4 regions of the Chryseobacterium subflavum genome follow, and region 2 is predicted to be linked to each of the others. Evidence: riboswitches for the same ligand, from Rfam matches in the RefSeq annotation. Region 2 holds a riboswitch; each other region holds the start of a gene.
What was found. A riboswitch is a leader RNA that binds a small molecule or an ion and turns the genes downstream of it on or off. The one in region 2 is predicted to bind cobalamin.

Region 1 (5,232 bases), on a different contig from region 2:
AAAGAGGGTAGAGTGTGCCTTCTACTACATCCAGTTTTCCTTTTTTTAGTTCATCTATAAGGTCGGAAACATACATTTCACGATGATTGATAAGACTTAAAATACAGAATTCCAGAATCCCTTTTCGCATTTGCGCTTTGGTATTTTCAGTATTCATCTTAATAAGGTTTTAATTAGTTATATTTAGAATCCGGTTCCTAGCTAGTTGAACCTATTCTTATTTTACATTACAAAGATATGTAATTAAAATGGTATTATGCAATACAAAGTAGTGGAATTTTTATTTACTTTTATTTAATTAACTGATTTTCAATTAAATAAATTTTATCTATTTTTTTAAGAAAACTAAAATCAATTAAAATAGAAGATAAATGATGGTCATTCTTAACGCTATTCTTATTTTTGTTATGGAAATTTTCAGTCATCTGTATACTGAGCAAAAAAGTTAATTTTGAATAGTTCTGTAATCTTGATCATCTTTATTATTTTAGGATCTTTTTGCTCCGGTCAGCAGCATTTTGAAATTAAAGATGGATCCTTATTGTATAATGCGGATATCACTGTTCAGGATTGTGATGCTGATAAATGTAGTGGAAATGGTACAATTATACTGAAAGATAAAAGGACCTCGCGGACTTTACAGGAGTTCACTTCTGATGATCTTTATTTTTACCTTGGTAAGGATCAACAACCTAGTGTTAATGTTATTCAGCTTTATGATGAACAGAGCCCGCTGATATTTAAAGATTTTAACTTTGACGGTTTTGAAGATATTGCTATCCGAAATGGTAATGAAAGCAGCTATGGTGGTCCTTCCTATGACGTATATGTCTATAATACGACAAGAAAGCAATTCGTGATCAGTGAGGAATTAACTGATCTTGCCCGCGAAAATCTGGGAATGTTTCAGACAGATCCAAAAAGGAAAAGACTCATAACATTTTCTAAATCCGGTTGTTGCTGGCATTTAACCACAGAATACAGAGTGCTGCCCGGAAAAGGACTTGATAAGGTCTTTGAACTGGAAGAAGATGCCATGAATGATGAATCTGTAAAAGTAACCCGACGCGAAAAGATTAAAAATAAATGGATCATAAAAACAAAGAGATATCCAATCAAAGAATATTATAAAGAATAGGAAACATGAAAATACAAAAGGAAATTGATTTTATTCTTGCTGTAGATGCATTAAAAAATGTACAGAGAAGGAATTATAATGCCGATGATTCAAGAAGAGAAAATACTGCTGAACACTCATGGCAGATCATTATTTTAGCACAGGTACTTTTCCCCTATGCTAAAAACAGGGCTGATATCGATCTGTTAAGGGTGATACGGATGCTTTCTATCCACGATCTGGTAGAAATAGAAGCTGGAGATACATTTTTATTTGACGAAAAAGCCATGGTGGGCAAATTTGAAAGAGAAAAATTGTCTGCCCAGAAAATTTTCGGGATTCTTGATGAACCTTTGCGTTCGGAATTCTTTAATTTGTGGCTGGAATTTGAAGAAGAACAGACCCCTGATGCTATTTTTGCCTGTGCAATAGACAGGATCATGCCGTTTATCCTGAATTCGCATACTTCAGGAAAAAGCTGGACAGAAGCTAAGGTAACAGAAAGCCAGATCAGGAATATGCTGGAAAATGCCATCAGCCGGGCTTCTGATGAAATGGGAGAAGCATTCCAGTTTTTACTTAGTAAAAGTTTAGAAACAGAAAAAGTTTTAAGATAAATAAAACGCAAGCCGAAGGCTTGCGTTTTTTTCTGATTATAGTATCTGTACAGGCTTTTTAAATTCGTCTATAGCTACGAAAGTGAAATCTCCAACAATAGCTCTTTCTCTTTCATACGAATACATCTGTTCTGTATAAATTTCTACGTTTACCTTCATACTGGTAGTCCCGACATGGGAAACTGTTCCTATCAATTCTACAATAGTTCCTGCAGGAATAGGCTTTTTAAAATCAATTTTGTCGCTGCTTACAGTTACCACTCGTTTTCTTGCAAAGCGGGTAGCGGTAATAAATGCCACTTCATCCATCAATTGCATCGCTGTACCACCAAAAAGGGTATCGTAATGATTGGTTGTGTTGGGGAAAACCGCTTTAAAGATTCTGGTTTCAGATGCTTGAATTCTTTCTTCTGTAGTCATATTTCATTATTAAATTAAAGCGGGATGAAATTATTGAAATAAACAGAATAATCTAGGAATTAGTATATTCCTGAAAACATCCATCAGATCAATAAACTTCAGGCCGCGAAAGTTTCTTGTTCAAAGAAAAGGCAGGTCTCCTGACTTGTAACATCTTTAATCCCTTCCCATGCATGGCACAGTGGATCCTACATAAAGACTTTTGTTACTTACAGTTGCGCGACAGCTCGTGATTTTCACACGATTCCCTTTTAATCTGCGTTAGGCAGAACCCATTCCTGTGATGAATAAGTGGTAAGACTTTTTCAGGTGCAAAAATAAGGATAATACAGAGAAGTAAGGTGAATTATTCCGGATTTTTAAAAATAATCTGATGAGCCACCCGGCCCTGTTTGATTGTCCAGAGTGTGGTATACCTGTTTTCACCTGATCCGTTCACCATATAAAGGAAAATATTATCATTATCAATAGCAGCTACACTGATGTTATTGAAATCCATAGTAGGCTGGAACATATTTTTGATGGCTTCTCTCACAAAGACAGAGCCACGCCCCACCTGCTGTACCCGGATCGATTTGATTTCGGTCATCCCTTCCGGAAGTTCTTTGCTTATTCCCCAGGGTTTAACTTTATCAATGGTTAATATCGTTCCATCCGTATCTTTTTCCTGTTTACGGTAGCTGGCATTAGAAGGATAAATATCGATGATTACTTTACTCCTTTGAGCGGTAGGTATTTTGGGGTTGTTATTATCTGTGAAAATGAGGGATCTTCCGTTTTTGGATTTGGAAGGTGTGTATTGAGGCAACTGATCAATAAAGGCTACACGGTCTTTATTCACCATACCTTCCTTATCAAGATTTTCATATCTCACAAAAGGCTTTTCAGTATCCTGCTTATCGGGATATTTGATCCATAGCCATTCTGTTTCTCCGGGAGCCGGTTTTACATAAAGAAAAACATCCCCTTTACGCATTCTGATTTTGTCTACAATTTTTCTGTAATTATCCTTTGCCACCCGTACATTGGCATAGCCTTCTTCTGCTTTTACAACTCCAAAAGGAATTTTTTGCTGCCCTTTTAGGAAGGCTAATGAAAATAAACTGAAGGCAGATAAATAGAATGCTTTGTTTACGGAAATCATCATGAAAAATTTTTGATACTTCAAATATATAAATTAAAAGCATTTCGGAACATAATTATAGCTTCCTAAATCTTCTTTATTTGCTAAAGAAAGTTTTACAAAAGGAATTTATTCTGTTAGGTTGGAGGAGGATAGAAATTCGGTAAGGCGAAATTTTTTGGGAAGAAGGAAGAGTAAAGAGTAAAGAGTAAAGAATAAGAGAGTGCTAAAAGCACTCTCATTTATTATTAAATCAATTTTTAAATTCTTTCAAGCTCATCGGCATCAATGGTTGTTTTAAAGGTTCCATAATTGACAATCACTTTATTTCTTGAAATTTTTTCAATCGTGCCGACACTGGTACTTCCTGTAATACGCACCCGTTGTCCCACTTTCATCCAGATCTCACGATCGGTTTTGCGTTTTTCCTCTATTTTTTCGTTGGTTTCTGCGATTTTTTCAATAACCTCTTCTTTTTTCAGCTGCTGGGTGATCTTTCTTTTTACAATCTGAAGACGTTTGGTTTCATCTTTATCAGCACCTATTTTTCTGAATTTTTCCTGTTCTAAAATCTTCACGAAATCTTTTACCACATCCTTCCTGGATTTTCCCTTAACGTAGCTTTCGATAAAAGATTCGATTTTGTTCCCGAACTGAAGCTTCCGATGTTCTTCTTCATACAGCTTTTGAAAATTGAATAATTTTTGCTGAAGTTGTTCATTCAGCTTTTGAAGGTTATCCCGTTTATCTTCTACCGATTCCTTTCTTTCAGCCAGATCTGTTTTAAGCTTTTCAACTTCAAATTTTTCCTGCTGTAGCTTAACAATGGTTTTATCAAGGTTTACAATATCGTGTTCTACCTTTTTCTTTGCAGAATGGATAATGAATCTGGGAATTTTATTCTTTTCGGCAACTTCAAAAGTAAAGGAACTTCCTGCCTGGCCTACCTCCAGTTTGTACATCGGTTCCAGAGTTTCTTCATTGAATAGCATCGCCGCATTTTCAGCATTAGGGAGTTGTTCTATCACCAGTTTGATATTGGTATAGTGTGTGGTGATAATCGCGAAACTTTTTTTGTCGTAGAAAAATTCAAGGAAACTTTCTGCCAGGGCACCTCCCAGTTCCGGATCGGAACCTGTTCCAAACTCATCAATTAACAGGAGCGTATTGGCGTCTGATTCCCTGATGATTCCGGACATTTTCTTTAATCTCGAAGAATATGTCGAAAGATGGTTTTCTATAGACTGATTGTCTCCAATATCAGTCATGATTTTGTCAAAGAAAAACATTTCGGATTTCGGGTGAGTGGGAACGAGGATTCCACTTTGGATCATCAGCTGTAGTAATCCTACCGTTTTTAAGGTTATTGATTTTCCCCCTGCATTGGGACCGGAGATACAGATGATCCTGTTATGTTCCGTCAGACTCAATGTTTGTGGGTGGATCGTTTTGTTCTCTGCTTTATTCCTTAGCCATAACAATGGATGAAAAGCTTCTCTTAATCTCAGGGTTTTATGGCGGTTGATTTTAGGCAGTACTCCATGGATTAATTCTGCAAATTTGGCTTTTGCCCTCGTTAAATCAAGATCAAAAATGTATTTTTGATACCTCCAGAGCTGAGGTTGAAATTCGGCTAATTCAGCTGTAAGTTTCCTCAGGATCTTATCAATTTCTTTCTTTTCCTCCTCTTCAGCTTCCTTCAATTTAAAATAGTGGCTGACTACGCTGTCCGGCTGTATATAGGTAATGGATCCGGTTTTTGAAAGTCCCAAGACTCTTCCGGAAACCCTTTTTTTATACGCAGATTTTACTGCTAAAACTCTTTGGTCCTCTATAATACTCTCACGGATGTCATCCAGAAAATCACTTTGCCCATAATTGAACAAGGCCCGGTTGAAATTTTCCTGAATTGCTTTTTTGGCATGCTGAATTTCTGTCCGTAATGTTTTTAGAAC
Region 2 (5,232 bases):
CAAAAAGTTTAGTTTCTGTTTTTACTAATGAATTATTTATTAAAGTCTCACTTGTATATTTTGCTAGGTCAGGTTGAGAATCATCATAATAAATTGTGATTTCGCGAATTATACTTTTTTGTGGATTTTTATGATCTTTTATATAATGATTGGATTCAGATTTTAAAATTCGAATAATTTTACCATTACTATCTTTAGTTATTTGATGGAGAATCCTATTGCACCTACATTTCTGTTTTTTTTATTTTTTATTAATCCAGATCCCTCGACAAGTTTGGTGGGATAATCTTTTGAATAAACATCAATAGTATCCAAATGGCTGTAGTTTTTATGTTTTAGTTCTTTTGACTGACCTAGTAATGATCCTGAAATTGTAATTAAAATAAATAGAATTTTCATATTACTTCTGTAGTTTGGAATTTACAATTTTAATAATTCTAACAGTTCCAATTAACTGAGATTCTTCAAATCTTAAATCCCTGCTGTTTTTAATTTTCTTTGAAAATATTCCTACGGTAAAATATTAACTTCTGCATTTACCAAGTTCCCATGAAAATATAGCTCCTAAGTTTTAAATATAACAAAACATAAATATATGATATTTTGTTTTTCGTGATAAAAATTTCCTACGAATTCTTCTGTAGTCATTGATTTATTTTATTAAACAAAAAAAGCAGAAGCTTACGCCTCTGCCTTACAATATAAAAAAAATAATAATCAGTTCTATTATACTTTCTCAGTCGAATAAGCTGCAGCCACTTCTTTCGAAGCTGCTACCATAGCGATCAATGCTTTTTCTGTTTCCTCCCAATGACGGGTTTTCAATCCGCAATCTGGATTTACCCAAAGCTGTTCTGCCGGGATTACGGCTTGTGCTTTTTTCAGCAATGCAACCATTTCCTCTTTTGACGGAACTCTTGGAGAGTGAATGTCATACACTCCTGGGCCGATCTCGTTTGGATATTTAAAGTCTGCGAAAGCATTTAATAACTCCATTTGGCTTCTTGAGCATTCTATCGTGATGACATCGGCATCCATATCGGCGATATTGTGGATAATGTCATTAAACTCGGAATAACACATATGCGTGTGGATTTGTGTAGCATCCTCAACACCACTTGCAGAAATTCTGAAAGCTTCTACAGCCCATTGAAGGTAATTTTGCCATTCTGCCTTACGCAAAGGAAGACCTTCTCTGATAGCTGGTTCATCGATCTGGATAATTCTGATTCCTGCTTTTTCAAGATCGTTTACTTCATCACGGATTGCCAAAGCAATCTGCTTACAGGTGGTAGAACGAGGCTGATCATCACGTACAAATGACCATTGAAGAATGGTTACAGGGCCGGTCAACATTCCTTTTACCCATTTTTGAGTTAATGACTGGGCATATTGCGACCAGTAAACCGTCATTGGCTGAGGCCTGTGAACGTCTCCATAAATAACCGGTGGTTTTACACAGCGGCTTCCGTAGCTTTGAACCCATCCGTTTTGAGTAAATGCAAATCCTGCGAGCTGTTCCCCAAAATACTCGACCATATCGTTGCGTTCAAATTCTCCATGTACCAATACATCAATTCCGATTTCCTCTTGCCATTGGATGGTTCTCTGTGTTTCTTCTTTAAGCAGCTGATCATATTTCTGGGCGGTAAGATCTCCTTTCTTGAATTGAGCTCTCCAGCTTCTTACTTCTTTGGTTTGAGGAAAGGACCCAATTGTTGTTGTTGGAAATAAAGGAAGCTCCAATGCGTTCTGCTGTGCTTCTTTTCTCACATTAAAAGGACTGTTTCTCTGTGCGTCACTTTCTGTAGTTACGGTAACACGGTTTTTCACATCCTGATTGTGAATTAGTGTTGAAACTTTTCGGTTTTCAATAGCTTTTTTATTTTCAGCTAATTCCTGTAAAGTATTGTAATCCGGGTTTTCTGAAGCTAATTTTTTTAAGGTAACAATTTCATAAACTTTTTGCCTGGCGAAAGCCATCCATTGTTTGATCTCCGGAGATAGTATATTTTCATTTTTCTCCAGGTCAAGATCGAAAGGAGAATGAAGTAATGAACATGACGGTGCAATGAAAACTCTTTCAGAACCTAATGCTGCAATAGCTTTTTTGATGAAAACCAGAGACTGATTGAAATCGTTTTTCCAGATATTTCTTCCGTCTACGACTCCTAATGAGAGGATTAATGTTTCAGGAATTGCATTGATGACCTCATCCAATTGTTCCGGGGCTCTTACCAGATCAATGTGTAGTGCATCAACAGGTAGAGTAGTGGCCAATGAAAGGTTATCTTTTAACCCATCAAAATAGGTGGTCACAATAAATTTAAGGTTCGGAAACTGTTTGGCAATTTCAGCATAAATGTTCTGGTAAACTTCTTTTGCTTTCTGATCAAGGTCTAGTGCTAAAAACGGCTCATCCAGCTGAATCCATTCTGCTCCGTTGTTTTCAAGCTCTTTTAAGATCTCAACGTAAACCGGAAGCAGATTTTGTGCTAAATCCAATTTATCAAAACCTTCTTCTTTTTCTTTTCCTAATAATAAATAGGTTACCAATCCAAGGATAACAGGCTTTGTATGAATTCCTGCTTCCTTCGCTTCAATAAACTCATTAACGATTTTATGGGAGAATAATTTGAATTGCTGATCTTTTTGGAATTCTGGAACGATATAATGATAATTGGTATCAAACCATTTTGTCATTTCCATGGCTGTAATATCGTGCCCTTCTTTCTGATAACCTCTGGCCATAGCAAAGTAAAGATCTAGCTCATTTGGTGTAATATCCTGATAACGGGAAGGAATAGCTCCAACAGACAATGTCATGTCCAATACCTGATCATAAAAAGAAAAGTCATTGGATGGAATCAGATCAATTCCGGCTTCTTGTTGTAGTTCCCAGTTTTGCTTTCTGATCTTTTTTCCTGCCTCTAAAAGTTCCTGTAACGATGTTTTACCTGCCCAATATAGTTCGCAGGCTTTTTTAAGTTCTCTGTTGCTACCGATTCGCGGATAGCCAAGGATGTGTGTTTGCATTTTCTTTAAACTTTTAATTAAATTTTGGTTTTAAAAGTTCTTATAATGCTTCATAACGCAATCGGGAAATAGTTTTTAGCAATAGAGAAGATACAATATAGACGTAATTTTCCCAGTGAAGAGTAGATTGTTAGGTAACCTGAAATTAATTTTCATAAAAAACATTACGTTTAAACTCAAATAAATTCTGAGTTAAAACCCAATCCAATACGTTCAAAAGTATCATCTGTATGACCAAAAGCTTCAGACCGCGAAAGCATTGTCAATTCGGGACAGGCAGGTCTCCTGACTTGTAACAGTTTTTGTCATCCTTCCCGCTTGTGGCAGTGGATATTCAGGGACAAAAACCTCTGTTGTGTTACTTACAGTTGCGCGACAGCTCGTGATTTTCACACGATTCCCTATTAATCTACCTTAAGTAAAACCTTTTCCGTTTGATGAAGTATGTTAAAGAACAAAATAGGGTGTAAAGGTATTAATTTAAGATGTTTAATTGGCTTAAATGCAAAAATTAAGTATATTGTTTTGTTTAAATTGAATTTGTAAGTTATTTATTCTGTAAATTTGGAAATATAAATCGAAAAAAGAATATTATCCTGTGGAAAGACTAGACGATAAAGACCTTCAATTGTTAAGAATCCTTCAAAAAAATGCAAAATTGACCGTTAAAGAATTGGCAAAGGAAATTAACCTTTCTCCATCTCCTGTTTTTGAGCGTGTTAAAAGGTTGGAGCAGGAGGGTTATATCAAACATTATGCGGCTGTCCTGGAAGCCGAGAAACTGAATCGTGGTTTTACAGTTTTCTGTCAGGTTAAATTAAAGATCCACGACAGGTCTGTGGGAAATGAGTTTGTACAGGAAATTACACTGATAGACGAAGTGGCGGAATGCTATAATATTTCAGGCGATTTTGATTTCCTTCTCAAAGTTCAGGTACGCGATATGAAACACTACCAGGATTTTGTATTTAATAAATTAGGTTCCGTCGACTCGATAGGAAGCACACACAGTACTTTTGTAATGGCAGAAGTGAAGAATAACCATGGAGTTACTATATAGAGCAGATCTCTTACTAGATTTTTTTTCCTCTGATCCTGCTTAATGATACAGAAGTGATACCAAGATAAGATGCAATATAATACTGAGGAACCCGGCGGAAAATCTCGGGGGATTGCTTTATAAGCTCATTATATCTTTCCTCTGCAGAATCTTTTATACGGGAAATAAAGAGCTTCTGATATTTAAGTAAGCGTTCCTGTAGATAGCTGTAATAAAGTTCCTTGCTGTCCGGATTATTTTCAATTATTTGTCTGAAATCCTCAATAGAAGTGCTATATACAGTACAGGGTTCTATCGTTTCGATATTATAAATACTTGGAGAATTATAAAACAGACTTTCCCACGACGAAATAAAGTTTCCTTCAAACAAAAATTGAAATGTAATTTCCTTACCGTCATTATTAAGCCAACCTCTGGCAACTCCTTTTTTGAGATAGTAAAATTTACGCGCCATCTTACCTTCTTCCGTTAGCAAGGTTTTGTTGGGTAATTCTTCCTGTTCGAAATTACTAAGGATTTTAGCCAAGGCGTTTTTATCTGGGGACATGCTCAAGAAGATTTTAAATATAATTACTCACTTCAATCAGGTTCTGATCAGGATCCCGGAAGTAGACGGACCTTATTTTGCCTGTTGCTCCGGTTCTGATAACAATACCCTCGATGATTTCGATGTTTTTTTCTTTAAGTTCTTTTAAAATATCATGTACATCTGTTGTGGCAATAAAGCACAGATCTGCAGAACCGGGAGTAGCATGTAGTGCCTTTGGCTCAAATTCATTGCCTTTCTGATGCAGGTTGATTTTTTGGTTTCCAAAAGCAAGCGCTTTCCGGTTATCTCCGAATGAGACCGCTTCAAATCCAAGGATGTCTGTATAAAAAGAGATGGTTTTTTCGATATCAGCTACCGTTAGAACGATATGATCAATGTTTTGAATTTCCATGGTTTTGTTTTTAATGTAAACACTGCATATTTTTTATGCTGTGTTTGAAATATTAATAAAGATAATCAATATTGATCAGACCCCTTCTCAATGGAACAAGGACTGTATCATTGGTATTCATTTCAAAAATGGGTTTTAATTTTTTTTCAGCCTGAATGTATTTACTTTATTCAAATCATTATTATCATGTATTGA
Region 3 (5,232 bases), on a different contig from region 2:
GTACTGCGAAAATTACAGATTTTCCACACTCATGTGTTCTTCATAATTGTTTCATGATTCACTTTATAATTCTAAAGTGCTAAAACTTTTATGCTTATTGGGATTGAGAAAATGAATGTTTTCAACATTCGATGCTTATTTCTATTCAAACAAATACAACTTAAAAAAAATCAACAATGAAAATTTATAAATTTTTATCTCTATTGTTTATTGGCCTTATATTACTTAGTGCTTCATCATGTCAAAGTAATGACGATAGGGATAATTCACAGGATACTACACCGGGAAACCTACAGATAAAGTTTGAAAACGGATTCAATAACCTTGGCGGTATTGTTTTGAATCAGACAACCCAAACTTCTTCAAGCGGACAAAAACACCAGTTTTCTACTTTAAAATATATTATAAGTAATATCAGCCTGATTGATGAATCCGGAAAAGAATTTAAATACAATGAAAATAATCCTGATAAAGGAGCCTTTATCATAGACCAGGCAGATGCCGTAGCAGGAATCGTTTATGTAAACCTTACCGGAATTCCTAAAAACAATTATAAAAAAGTGAAGTTCGGTCTGGGAATCAGCCAGAATGCTTATCTCCTGGGAATGGACGGGCAGGCAGAGTTTTGGAATAAAGCTAAAACAAAGGGGATGTCCTGGTCCTGGGCTGCGGGCTATGTTTTTGTAAAGCTGGAAGGGAAATACGGAAGTACTGCTGCAGAGAAGGAGTTTATGAATCATACGGGAAATATGGGAAATGTAGCGGCTAATAATACTCCTGATTTATACCGGGAAATTACTTTAGACCTCCCAACAACGGCGAGAGTGACCGGAAAAATAAGACCGTCGATTCATATTCTGGCCGATCTTAATCAGTATCTGAGTGGTGACACAAAACTTACCCTGAATACATCTAACGATATGATGATGGGATCGAGTCCGCATTTGGTAAGTGTAACCAACAACCTTACTAAAATGTTTACCGTAAACCACGTTCATAATGATGAAGATTAAAAATATTCTGAAGGCAGGATTGATTATTGTTACATTTTTTAATATCATATCGTGCTCAGATGAGGTTATTGAGCCATTGGAAAAGGATGAGGCTTATAACTTACAGTTTCCAGCTTATTTTCCTGAAATGACGTTTGATAAAACTGGGAATCCGGTCACCAAAAATGGAGTAGAGCTGGGAAGGAAATTATTCTACGAAGGAAGGCTTTCCCGAAATAATACCATTTCGTGCGGATTCTGCCATATACAGGAAAATGCTTTTACGCACCATGGGCATAATGTGAGCCATGGGGTGGATGACAGGATCGGAATACGCAATGCCCCTCCCATCCAGAATATGGCATTCTTAAAGCGATATATGTGGGATGGGGTAATTCATAACCTTAATGAGCAACCCATTATTCCTATTACCGACGCAAACGAAATGGATAGTTCAATGCCTGAAGTGATTGCTAAATTAAATGCCGACAGTAAGTATAGAAATCTTTTCAAAGCCGCTTATGGTGATGAATATATTACAGGGGAAAGGGTTTTGAAGGCTTTGTCACAGTTCATGGTAACGATGATTTCTGGTAATTCTAAGTATGACCAGTATAAGCATGGAAAAGCAACTTTTACTACAACGGAAATGAAGGGAATGGCACTATTCCAGCAGAAATGTTCCTCATGCCATAGCGGAGAATTGTTTACGGATGAAAGTTTCCGCAATACAGGAATGTATTACAATAGTCAGTTTAAGGATGCCGGGCGTTACAGGGTAACATTGGATCAGGTAGATTGGATGAAATTCCGGGTACCCAGCTTAAGGAATGTGGAATATACAGCACCTTATATGCATGACGGGAGATTCTATACCCTGGATGCTGTTCTTAATTTTTACTCGGATAATGTAGAGGACAATCCTAACCTTGATCCGCTGCTTAAACAAAACGGACATATCGGACTCACGATGAACAATGCGGAGAAGCAGTCCATTATTGCTTTCCTGAAAACTCTATCTGATAAAGACTTTGTTACCAACCCAAAATTCTCAGAATAAATTTTAATCAAACATGAAAAACATTTTTTTAATAGTATTGGGTTTATTTTTATGCCAAATAGCCTATGCAGAACCCATAAGAGACAGTTTGTATATTCCTGAAAATAGCTTTAACCCCAGCAAATTTTTTGATGATGATTGTGATGCTTGTGGCTGTGCTGCAGGAAATGGATCATCAGGATTTGAGTCTTTGCTTAATCCTCAATTTATAGGAATAAAATATTTTGCACAGCATTATAAAGCCAAAGAAAACCTTTTTGTGAATGATCTCACCCAGGATCAGTACTTCAATACCATCCAGTTATGGGGAAAAGTTCCCATTACGAAAAAGCTGAGTGCTTACGTGAGTCTCCCTTTTCAGTTTCATGAAAAAAAAACAATGCAGGGAGACATCAGAATTAATGGAATAGGGGATCTGAATGTAATGGGTATTTATCAGCTGATCAATTCTAAAGATGCATCTCACCAATTAAATGGAGGATTAGGAATAAAAGTTCCGTTAGGAAGATTTGATGAAAAAGGAATTACGGGAGTGAATCCGAGTTTCCAATTGGGAACAGGAAGCTGGGATTATCAGATGGTTGTGAATTATAAATACCAAAAGAACAAAGTTGCGGTAATTGTTAATACGGATTATACTGTTAAAGGTGAAAATAAGAAGTATTATCAGTTTGGAAACCAATGGAACTATGCAGCTACCGGATTTTATCAGCTTTATGCGGACAAAAAAATGATCTTTTCCGGGAAAGCCGGATTACAGGGAGAAGTATATGATAGGAATAAGCAATTTGATGAAGCCTTACCGGATACTGCCGGAAGTGCTTTATATGGAAAATTAGGCTTTGAACTTTCCTATAGTAAATGGAGCCTGGGTAGTGAACTGATGCTTCCTGCCTATTCAAACCTAGCGGGTGGAAACATTGAAGCTAAATCCAGATTCAGTGTGTTTATTAACTTTGGGATATAAAAATCAAATGAACATTCCGTTACTCATGTAACGGAATGTTTGTTTTTATTCTGTTGAAAATCATTTTATTAAGTATAATATTGTTTCTAAGAAGAATTTTCTATCTTTGCCGGAATCTGGTGAGCTGTAAAAGGCTTTTAAAAGGGAATCCGGTGTAAATCCGGAACAGACCCGCTGCTGTAAACTCTAAACCAAAATTTTTGATGTATATATCCACTGTTTTTAATGGGAAGGATTTCAAAAATGGAGTAAGTCAGAAGACCTGCCAGAAGATTTAAGTTTGATGCTTTCGTGGAATAAAGCTAAGGACAACAATGCTTCTGTGCAGCTATGGCTGTACAATGTTATTGCTGCTTTCTTATATCCATTAGTGTCAAGATTATTCTCAATGAGCTAATGGAACCGAAATTTACTTTTACAACTAAAAAAATAATTATCACAATCCTTGTGCTAATTAACCAGCTTTATTTTTCTCAGTCAAGAGATAGTATAAAGGAAAAAGGGATCCTTCCGGTTACCATTTATAAAAAAGATTTTAAAGAAATTCTTCCCGCTCAAACTCTTTCAGGAGAACAGCTGGAAAGGTTGAACAGCCAGTCCGTAGCCGATGCATTACGCTATTTTTCGGGAGTACAGATCAAGGATTACGGTGGAATTGGCGGATTGAAAACGGTTAATATCCGAAGCATGGGTAGCCAGCATGTCGGTGTTTTCTATGATGGGATTCAATTGGGAAACGCACAAAACGGGGTCATCGATCTGGGAAAGTTTTCGCTGGATGATATCGGAGAAATTTCATTATACAACGGACAGAAAAGTGAGATCTTTCAGCCTGCAAAAGATTTTGGATCTTCCGGCTCAATTTATCTCCAACCCAAGACTCCTTATTTTTCCGGAAATAAAAAAACGAATCTTGTACTTAGAATAAAAAACAGTTCAATCGATCTTTTCAACCCGTCATTTCGATTGGAGCAAAAGCTTTCAGATAAAATTTCCGCAAGTTTCAGCTCCGAATTTATACAGAGTGACGGACAATATAAATACAAATACCAGAAAAAACACCCCGATGGTACTATAGCCAATGATACAATTGCAACAAGATATGATTCTTATATTACTGCCAAAAGATTTGAGACCAGCCTGCAGGGAAATCTGAATAATGGAGACTGGAATGTCCGGGGCTACGGATATATTTCAGATCGTGGGATTCCCTCAGCAATTGTGAATAATGGTTTTGATCCGAAAGGACAAAAATTACTTGATAGAAATTATTTTGTTCAGGCTCACCTAAGGAAAAAAATATTTCCAAAATTTGAGACTCAGCTCAAAGCTAAATTTGCCTACGACTATACCCGGTATATGGATACGGTAAATGTAGCTGAAACGGCTTTAAAAACGGATAATACATATATCCAGAGAGAATTATATTTATCATCTTCCAATATTTACTCAATTACACCAAACTGGGATGTTAGTGCTAATGTTGATTTCCAGTATAATAATCTGGATTCCGATCTTAAGCTTTTCTCATTTCCCACGCGTTATACCTCATTGGTTGCTTTTGCAACCACTTACCAATGGAACCGGTTTAAGTTTCTTGGAAGTGTTTTAGGCACTTTTATTCGGGAGAATGTTGAACGTAATTCCAAGTCGCCGGATAAGAGTGAATGGACACCCTCTGCATTTTTGAGTTACCAGCCACTGGCCTTTAAGAATTTAACAGTGAGAGCATTTTATAAAAGGATTTTTAGAATGCCGACTTTCAATGACCTGTACTATACCATGATCGGGAATGTTTTTCTTAAACCTGAATTTACCAATCAATATGACGTAGGTTTTACTTATCAGAAGACTTATAACCATCAGGTTCTGAAAAGTATTTACTTCAAGGCAGACGGGTATTATAACAAAGTGGAAAATAAGATCATTGCAGTGCCCACAACCAATCTTTTCAGATGGATGATGACGAATCTTGGAGATGTTCATATCATAGGATCAGATGTGAATATACAGGCTGAGCTGGACCTTGGGAAAGTAATATTGAAACCATTGTTGAGCTATACCTACCAAAGTGCACGCGATTTTACTGAAAAAGGGGAGTCATATTATGGAGATCAGATTCCTTATGTGCCATGGCATTCAGGAACTTTTACTTTGATGGCTGATTATAAGGAGTGGAGCTTTAATTATAGCTTTATGTATACGGGGAAACG
Region 4 (5,232 bases), 1.6 Mb from region 2:
CGAAGTTCAATACATAATCTGCAATATCTGTTAATACCTGATCCGGTTGTGGTCTTTCATTTGAAATGTGTGATGACATCTTTTTGTTTTAAGTTTAATTAGTTTATATTTTAAATCGATTGTATTATCTGCTTGTGATAGGAACAAATTCTTTATTTTCAGGCCCGGTGTAATTGGCACTTGGACGGATAATTTTGCCATCCTGCCTTTGTTCAATGATGTGGGCACTCCATCCCGTGACTCTTGAAATAACAAATAACGGAGTGAACATAAGGGTTGGTACTCCCATCAGATGATACGAAACCGCTGAGAACCAATCCAGGTTAGGGAACATTTTCTTTTCTTCCCACATTATGGTTTCCAGCCTTTCAGCAATATGATAAAGCAACATATCTCCGGCCTCTTCGGAAAGTTCTTTCGCTACTTTTTTTATCACTACGTTTCGCGGATCCGATATGGTGTACACCGGATGTCCAAATCCAATAATTACTTCTTTGTTACCAATACGCCTTCTGATATCCTCTTCCGCTTCATCCGGGGAATTATAACGACTCTGAATTTCGAAAGCCACTTCATTCGCCCCACCATGTTTAGGACCTCTTAAAGCGCCGATAGCTCCCGTTATACAGGAATAAAAATCTGAAGAGGTTCCCGCAATAACACGCGCAGTAAAAGTGGAAGCGTTAAATTCATGCTCTGCATACAGATTAAGAGAGATTTCCATTGCCTTCACCCAGGAATCGGGTGCTTTTTTACCATGCAACAGGTGAAGAAAATGGCCTCCAATAGTATCATCATCAGTTTCTACATCAATCTCTTTTCCGTTATGCGTATAATGATACCAATACAAAAGTCCGGAACTGAATGATGCCAGTAATTTGTCTGCAATATCCCTTGCTCCCGCCACATTATGATCGTCTTTTTCAGGCTGAATACTTCCAATTGCTGAAACCATGGAGCGCATTACATCCATCGGATGGGCAGCTGCAGGAATACTTTTCAGGATATTTCTTACAGAATGTGGTAATCCTCTCAATGATTTCAATTTGGCTTTATAGTTTTTTAACTGGGCTCCTGTTGGTAGCTGTCCGTAAATAAGAAGATAGGCTACCTCCTCAAATTCTGCTTTTTCTGCGAGGTCCAAAATGTCATAACCTCTGTAATGGAGATCATTTCCACTTTTTCCTACACTGCAAAGTGCAGTATTACCTGCGGCAACCCCGGAAAGCGCTACACTTTTCTTAGGCTTAAATGTTGGTTCGTTATTCATTGACATTCTTGTTCTGTTTAAATAGGTTATCTAATTTTTGTTCGTAATCATGGTATCCAATACTTTTGTAAAGCTCTTCCCGGGTCTGCATGGTATCAATTACATGAGCCTGGGTTCCATCTTTCCGGATATGCTCGTAAACATTCAGTGCTGCCTTATTTGCCGCCCGGAAAGCAGAAAGGGGATATAAAATCAAACCGACTCCCGCATCTTTCAGTTCATCAGCAGTATACATTTTAATCATTCCGAATTCTGTAATATTGGCCAGTACAGGAATACCTGTAGCGTCTACAAACTTTTGATAATAGCTTAAATCAGGAACAGCCTCCGCAAAGATGAAATCTGCTCCGGCTTCTTTATAGGCAACAGCCCTTTCCAATGTTTTTTCAAGCCCTTCATTGGCAAAAGCATCAGTACGTGCCCCGATCACAAAATTTTCATCCGTCCGAGCATCAACAGCAGCCTTCAAACGGTCTACCATTTCCTCTTTGCTTACCACTTCTTTACCTGGACGGTGCCCACAACGTTTCGCTCCCACCTGGTCTTCAATATGCAAAGCACCTGCTCCGGCTTTAATTAATGATTTTACAGTTCTTGCTACGTTGAATGCCGAAGGACCAAACCCCGTATCTACATCCACCAATAGAGGTAAATCACATACATTGGTTATTCGTTGAATATCGATCAGAACATCCTCAAGGGTCGTAATTCCCAGATCCGGAATTCCCAACGATCCTGCAGCAACTCCTCCTCCGGAAAGATAAATAGCATTGAATCCTGCTTGCTGCGCCAGCAATGCATGATTGGCATTGATAGCCCCGACAATCTGAAGAGGGTTTTCTTTTTGCATCGTCTCCCGGAAACGTAATCCGGCAGACTCTAGACTTACATTTTTACTCATCTTTAATATTATTGTTCGTTTTGATGTATTTTAACTCACATTCTTCCAACAATTTAAAGAAAGATTATTCTTTAAATGATTAAAATAATTAAACGACCTATAAACCTTAATGAATGGTTGAACAGCCTCATTACATTTTCATGTAATAACAATCCGGTCAAAGATTGCTGCCATCAGCCTGTAATGCTTATAAATCAATATAAAAGGTGCTGATAAAACTTCACAATACTTTGTAAAAGAGAAAATTATGGAAAGGGACTAATACGAGCAAGCTGTAGAAATGATACAGCCCTGAAAAGCAAAACCTGTAAACCATTTCTTAAAAATGATAATGTACACAAAAAGATATCGGGCACTGTTATCACATCGTATCATACCTGACTATAAGCTTCAGATCGCGAAAGCATCGTCAATTCGAAATAGGCAGGTCTCCTGACTTGTAACAATTTTTATCGTCCTTCCCATTCAAAAAAAGAACAGTGAACCCTGATTGATAAAAACCTTTTGAGTGTTACTTACAGTTGCGCGACAGTTCGTGATTCACACACGATTCCCTTTTAATTCACAGCTAAGTGTAACCAATTCCGGTTGATAAAGAAGTATAAATGAACTCCTTGGTGGTAAATATAGGTATTTTATTGAAACACGAAAATAATTATTTACGAACAACAGTTAGGAATTCGTAATTCTTTGAAAATAGGCATTATAAATATATTTTCAATTTTCAAAATCATAATTAAAATGATCTTGATTATGTAAAAATCACTTGCAAAAAAATCCGACAAACACGATTATTGAGAAAAGCATATGCTCTCAATATGAAAATATGATTCTGAATTAACAGATAAAAGCCTGAAAAACACTCACAATATCTGTTTCAAATTCTCACCTATATTTTGCAAAGCCAACAGGCTATGGGATGTGATACGTTCTGCAAAAATAATCCTGAAATGGTACCTGAACTGATCGGTAAGGCTAAAAATTTCTCCGGGAGTAAATAATATTCTTTGCTGTTCGCAATAAGCGTAAAATTTCTCCATATCCACTCCTTCAGGCAAACTTCCCCAAATGCTGTATCCACCCTGAGGATCTTCAAAATAAGCCCCATCCGGAAAATGGCTTTTTAATATCTCTAACACATCTTTGGCCTGCTTATATAGCTGTTTACGAAATGAACGCAAATGTTTATCATAGCTATGGTCTTCAAGCAGTTTAATGACCAGTTCCTGATATACCGGAGCAACAGATCTTCCTAAGGCAAACCTGGTTCTCTCTGCTTCCGCATGGAATTTTCCCGAATGCATCCATCCCAGGCGAATACCGGGAGCCAATGTTTTGGAAAAAGAAGAAAAAGTTATTACCCAACCACCGGTATCAAAACTCCCGATCCCCGAAGGTCTCTCATTGCCAAAATAAAGGTCTCCGTAAATATCATTTTCGATAATCGGAAACTCATATTCTTCCGCAATGGAAAGCAGTTCTTTTTTTACAGTTTCCGACATCAGAATTCCTGTAGGATTGTGAAAATTAGGTGTAACTACAAGAGATCTGATATCATGATCCGCGCATATCTTTTTTAAATATGCCGTATCAAAACCATTTCTATCCCGGACAGGAATTTCTATGACTTTAAGTTTCAGATTGGCAATTACTTCCAAAACAGAAAAAACGCACGGACTTTCAACAGCAATGAGGTCACCGGCATTCGTCACAGATGCCAGGGCAATGTAAAGTGCCTGCAATGCTCCATCAGTAATGATTAATTTTTCAGGATGCAATGTGTATCCATATTGAGAAGTACGTTTAGCGATAAGATCTCTTAGTTCTAAAGACCCGTTAGCAGGATAGTAGCGAAGAAGTGAAGTCCCTTTTTCGCGGATCACTTTCTGCATTTTTTTTAAAATGAGCTTTTGCGGAATCAATAGATCCGTAGGTGCCGCCGAATTAAATGAGGCATATTCGGAGGGCTTATTTCTTGATGAAATCAGAGCAACATTTTTATTGAAAACTTCATTTTTTGAGACCGGGTAAAGTGGTAAGTTTTCACTGCTTATTTGTGGAACATCATCTGCTACAAAATAACCGGAGCGGGGAATATTTTTCACCCATCCTTTCATCACCAGATGATCATAACCACTTTGAACCGAACTTGTACTCAGATGATAATTTTCTTTAATCTCTCTCACAGATGGTAGACGGGTGCCGGGCTTTAACATTCCAGTCTTTATTTTATCTTCAATAGTAGTGGTAAAAATCTCATATCTGTACGTCTTCATGGCGTTTCATCTTTTTCATAACAAATGTACAAATGTGTTCGCACAAATGATTAAAAACCAACTGTACTGATTCAATTGTACTCAACTGTACTCATACAACAGTTTAATAATCCATTAGCTTTGGGTAAAAAAGAATCATAATGGAAATTATATCCAAATTTACCGTAGGATCAGACCAGGGAATCGATCACCTTTTTGCTGTCATGAGACCATATATCAGAAATACCTATTCTGGAAAAGTTTCATCGGAAAAAATTGAAGAATACCTTGCCGAAAATGTAGAATACAGGAAAATGATCAATATCCTGAATGACTTATCCACCCAGCTCATTATGGTGTTTGCAGATCATGAACCCGTCGGTTATTGCCTTTTTAAAAGCGGATCATTATATCCGGAAGCAAATGAAGGGGAGAGAATGACGGAAATAATTGATTTTTCTATCCTTCCTGAATATGATCAGCCTGAAATAAGACAATCATTATGGAACAAAAGCAGATCAGCTATTACTTTTACAGATCGTATCTGGATCAGCATAACTGAAGATGATCCCATGCTCTCATTCTTCAATTCGGTTGGATTTGAATTTATAAAAACGACCACACTGAAAGCATTTTCACTCCCTGCAAAAATATACGAACTGAAGCTGAAGTAAATAAGACTATTCCTTTCACATATTTACATTGTTATTTTTTGGAACAGATGTGGACAATATTTTAATTTTCTTAGCTTAGAGGAGGAAAAGCAACCTCAACAAACAGATCCTGTTAGCAGATATAATGTTGCT

Region 1: it holds a riboswitch for cobalamin, as region 2 does, so the genes downstream of both, AC0INN_RS14210 (acyl-CoA thioesterase) here and metE (5-methyltetrahydropteroyltriglutamate--homocysteine S-methyltransferase) in region 2, are expected to answer to the same signal.
Region 3: it holds a riboswitch for cobalamin, as region 2 does, so the genes downstream of both, AC0INN_RS12860 (TonB-dependent receptor plug domain-containing protein) here and metE (5-methyltetrahydropteroyltriglutamate--homocysteine S-methyltransferase) in region 2, are expected to answer to the same signal.
Region 4: it holds a riboswitch for cobalamin, as region 2 does, so the genes downstream of both, prpB (methylisocitrate lyase) here and metE (5-methyltetrahydropteroyltriglutamate--homocysteine S-methyltransferase) in region 2, are expected to answer to the same signal.

What each region holds. Positions count from the first base shown of each region.
Region 1 is NZ_JBVTMR010000003.1:146,780-152,011, reverse strand. Features, by position in the region: gene AC0INN_RS14225 (PadR family transcriptional regulator) at 1-157, opposite strand, end outside; gene AC0INN_RS14220 (FG-GAP repeat protein) at 452-1,138, shown strand; gene AC0INN_RS14215 (HD domain-containing protein) at 1,144-1,734, shown strand; gene AC0INN_RS14210 (acyl-CoA thioesterase) at 1,771-2,154, opposite strand; cobalamin riboswitch at 2,268-2,445, opposite strand; gene AC0INN_RS14205 (hypothetical protein) at 2,501-3,301, opposite strand; gene AC0INN_RS14200 (endonuclease MutS2) at 3,538-5,232, opposite strand, start outside.
Region 2 is NZ_JBVTMR010000001.1:1,754,925-1,760,156, reverse strand. Features, by position in the region: gene AC0INN_RS07750 (hypothetical protein) at 199-399, opposite strand; gene metE (5-methyltetrahydropteroyltriglutamate--homocysteine S-methyltransferase) at 727-3,036, opposite strand; cobalamin riboswitch at 3,295-3,480, opposite strand; gene AC0INN_RS07740 (Lrp/AsnC family transcriptional regulator) at 3,635-4,096, shown strand; gene AC0INN_RS07735 (Crp/Fnr family transcriptional regulator) at 4,110-4,643, opposite strand; gene AC0INN_RS07730 (VOC family protein) at 4,657-5,037, opposite strand; gene AC0INN_RS07725 (hypothetical protein) at 5,173-5,232, opposite strand, start outside.
Region 3 is NZ_JBVTMR010000002.1:785,164-790,395, forward strand. Features, by position in the region: gene AC0INN_RS12845 (MbnP family protein) at 177-1,013, shown strand; gene AC0INN_RS12850 (cytochrome-c peroxidase) at 1,000-2,052, shown strand; gene AC0INN_RS12855 (transporter) at 2,066-3,019, shown strand; cobalamin riboswitch at 3,120-3,303, shown strand; gene AC0INN_RS12860 (TonB-dependent receptor plug domain-containing protein) at 3,416-5,232, shown strand, end outside.
Region 4 is NZ_JBVTMR010000001.1:146,216-151,447, reverse strand. Features, by position in the region: gene AC0INN_RS00715 (bifunctional 2-methylcitrate dehydratase/aconitate hydratase) at 1-79, opposite strand, end outside; gene prpC (bifunctional 2-methylcitrate synthase/citrate synthase) at 125-1,270, opposite strand; gene prpB (methylisocitrate lyase) at 1,263-2,171, opposite strand; cobalamin riboswitch at 2,577-2,769, opposite strand; gene AC0INN_RS00700 (aminotransferase-like domain-containing protein) at 3,035-4,447, opposite strand; gene AC0INN_RS00695 (hypothetical protein) at 4,588-5,100, shown strand.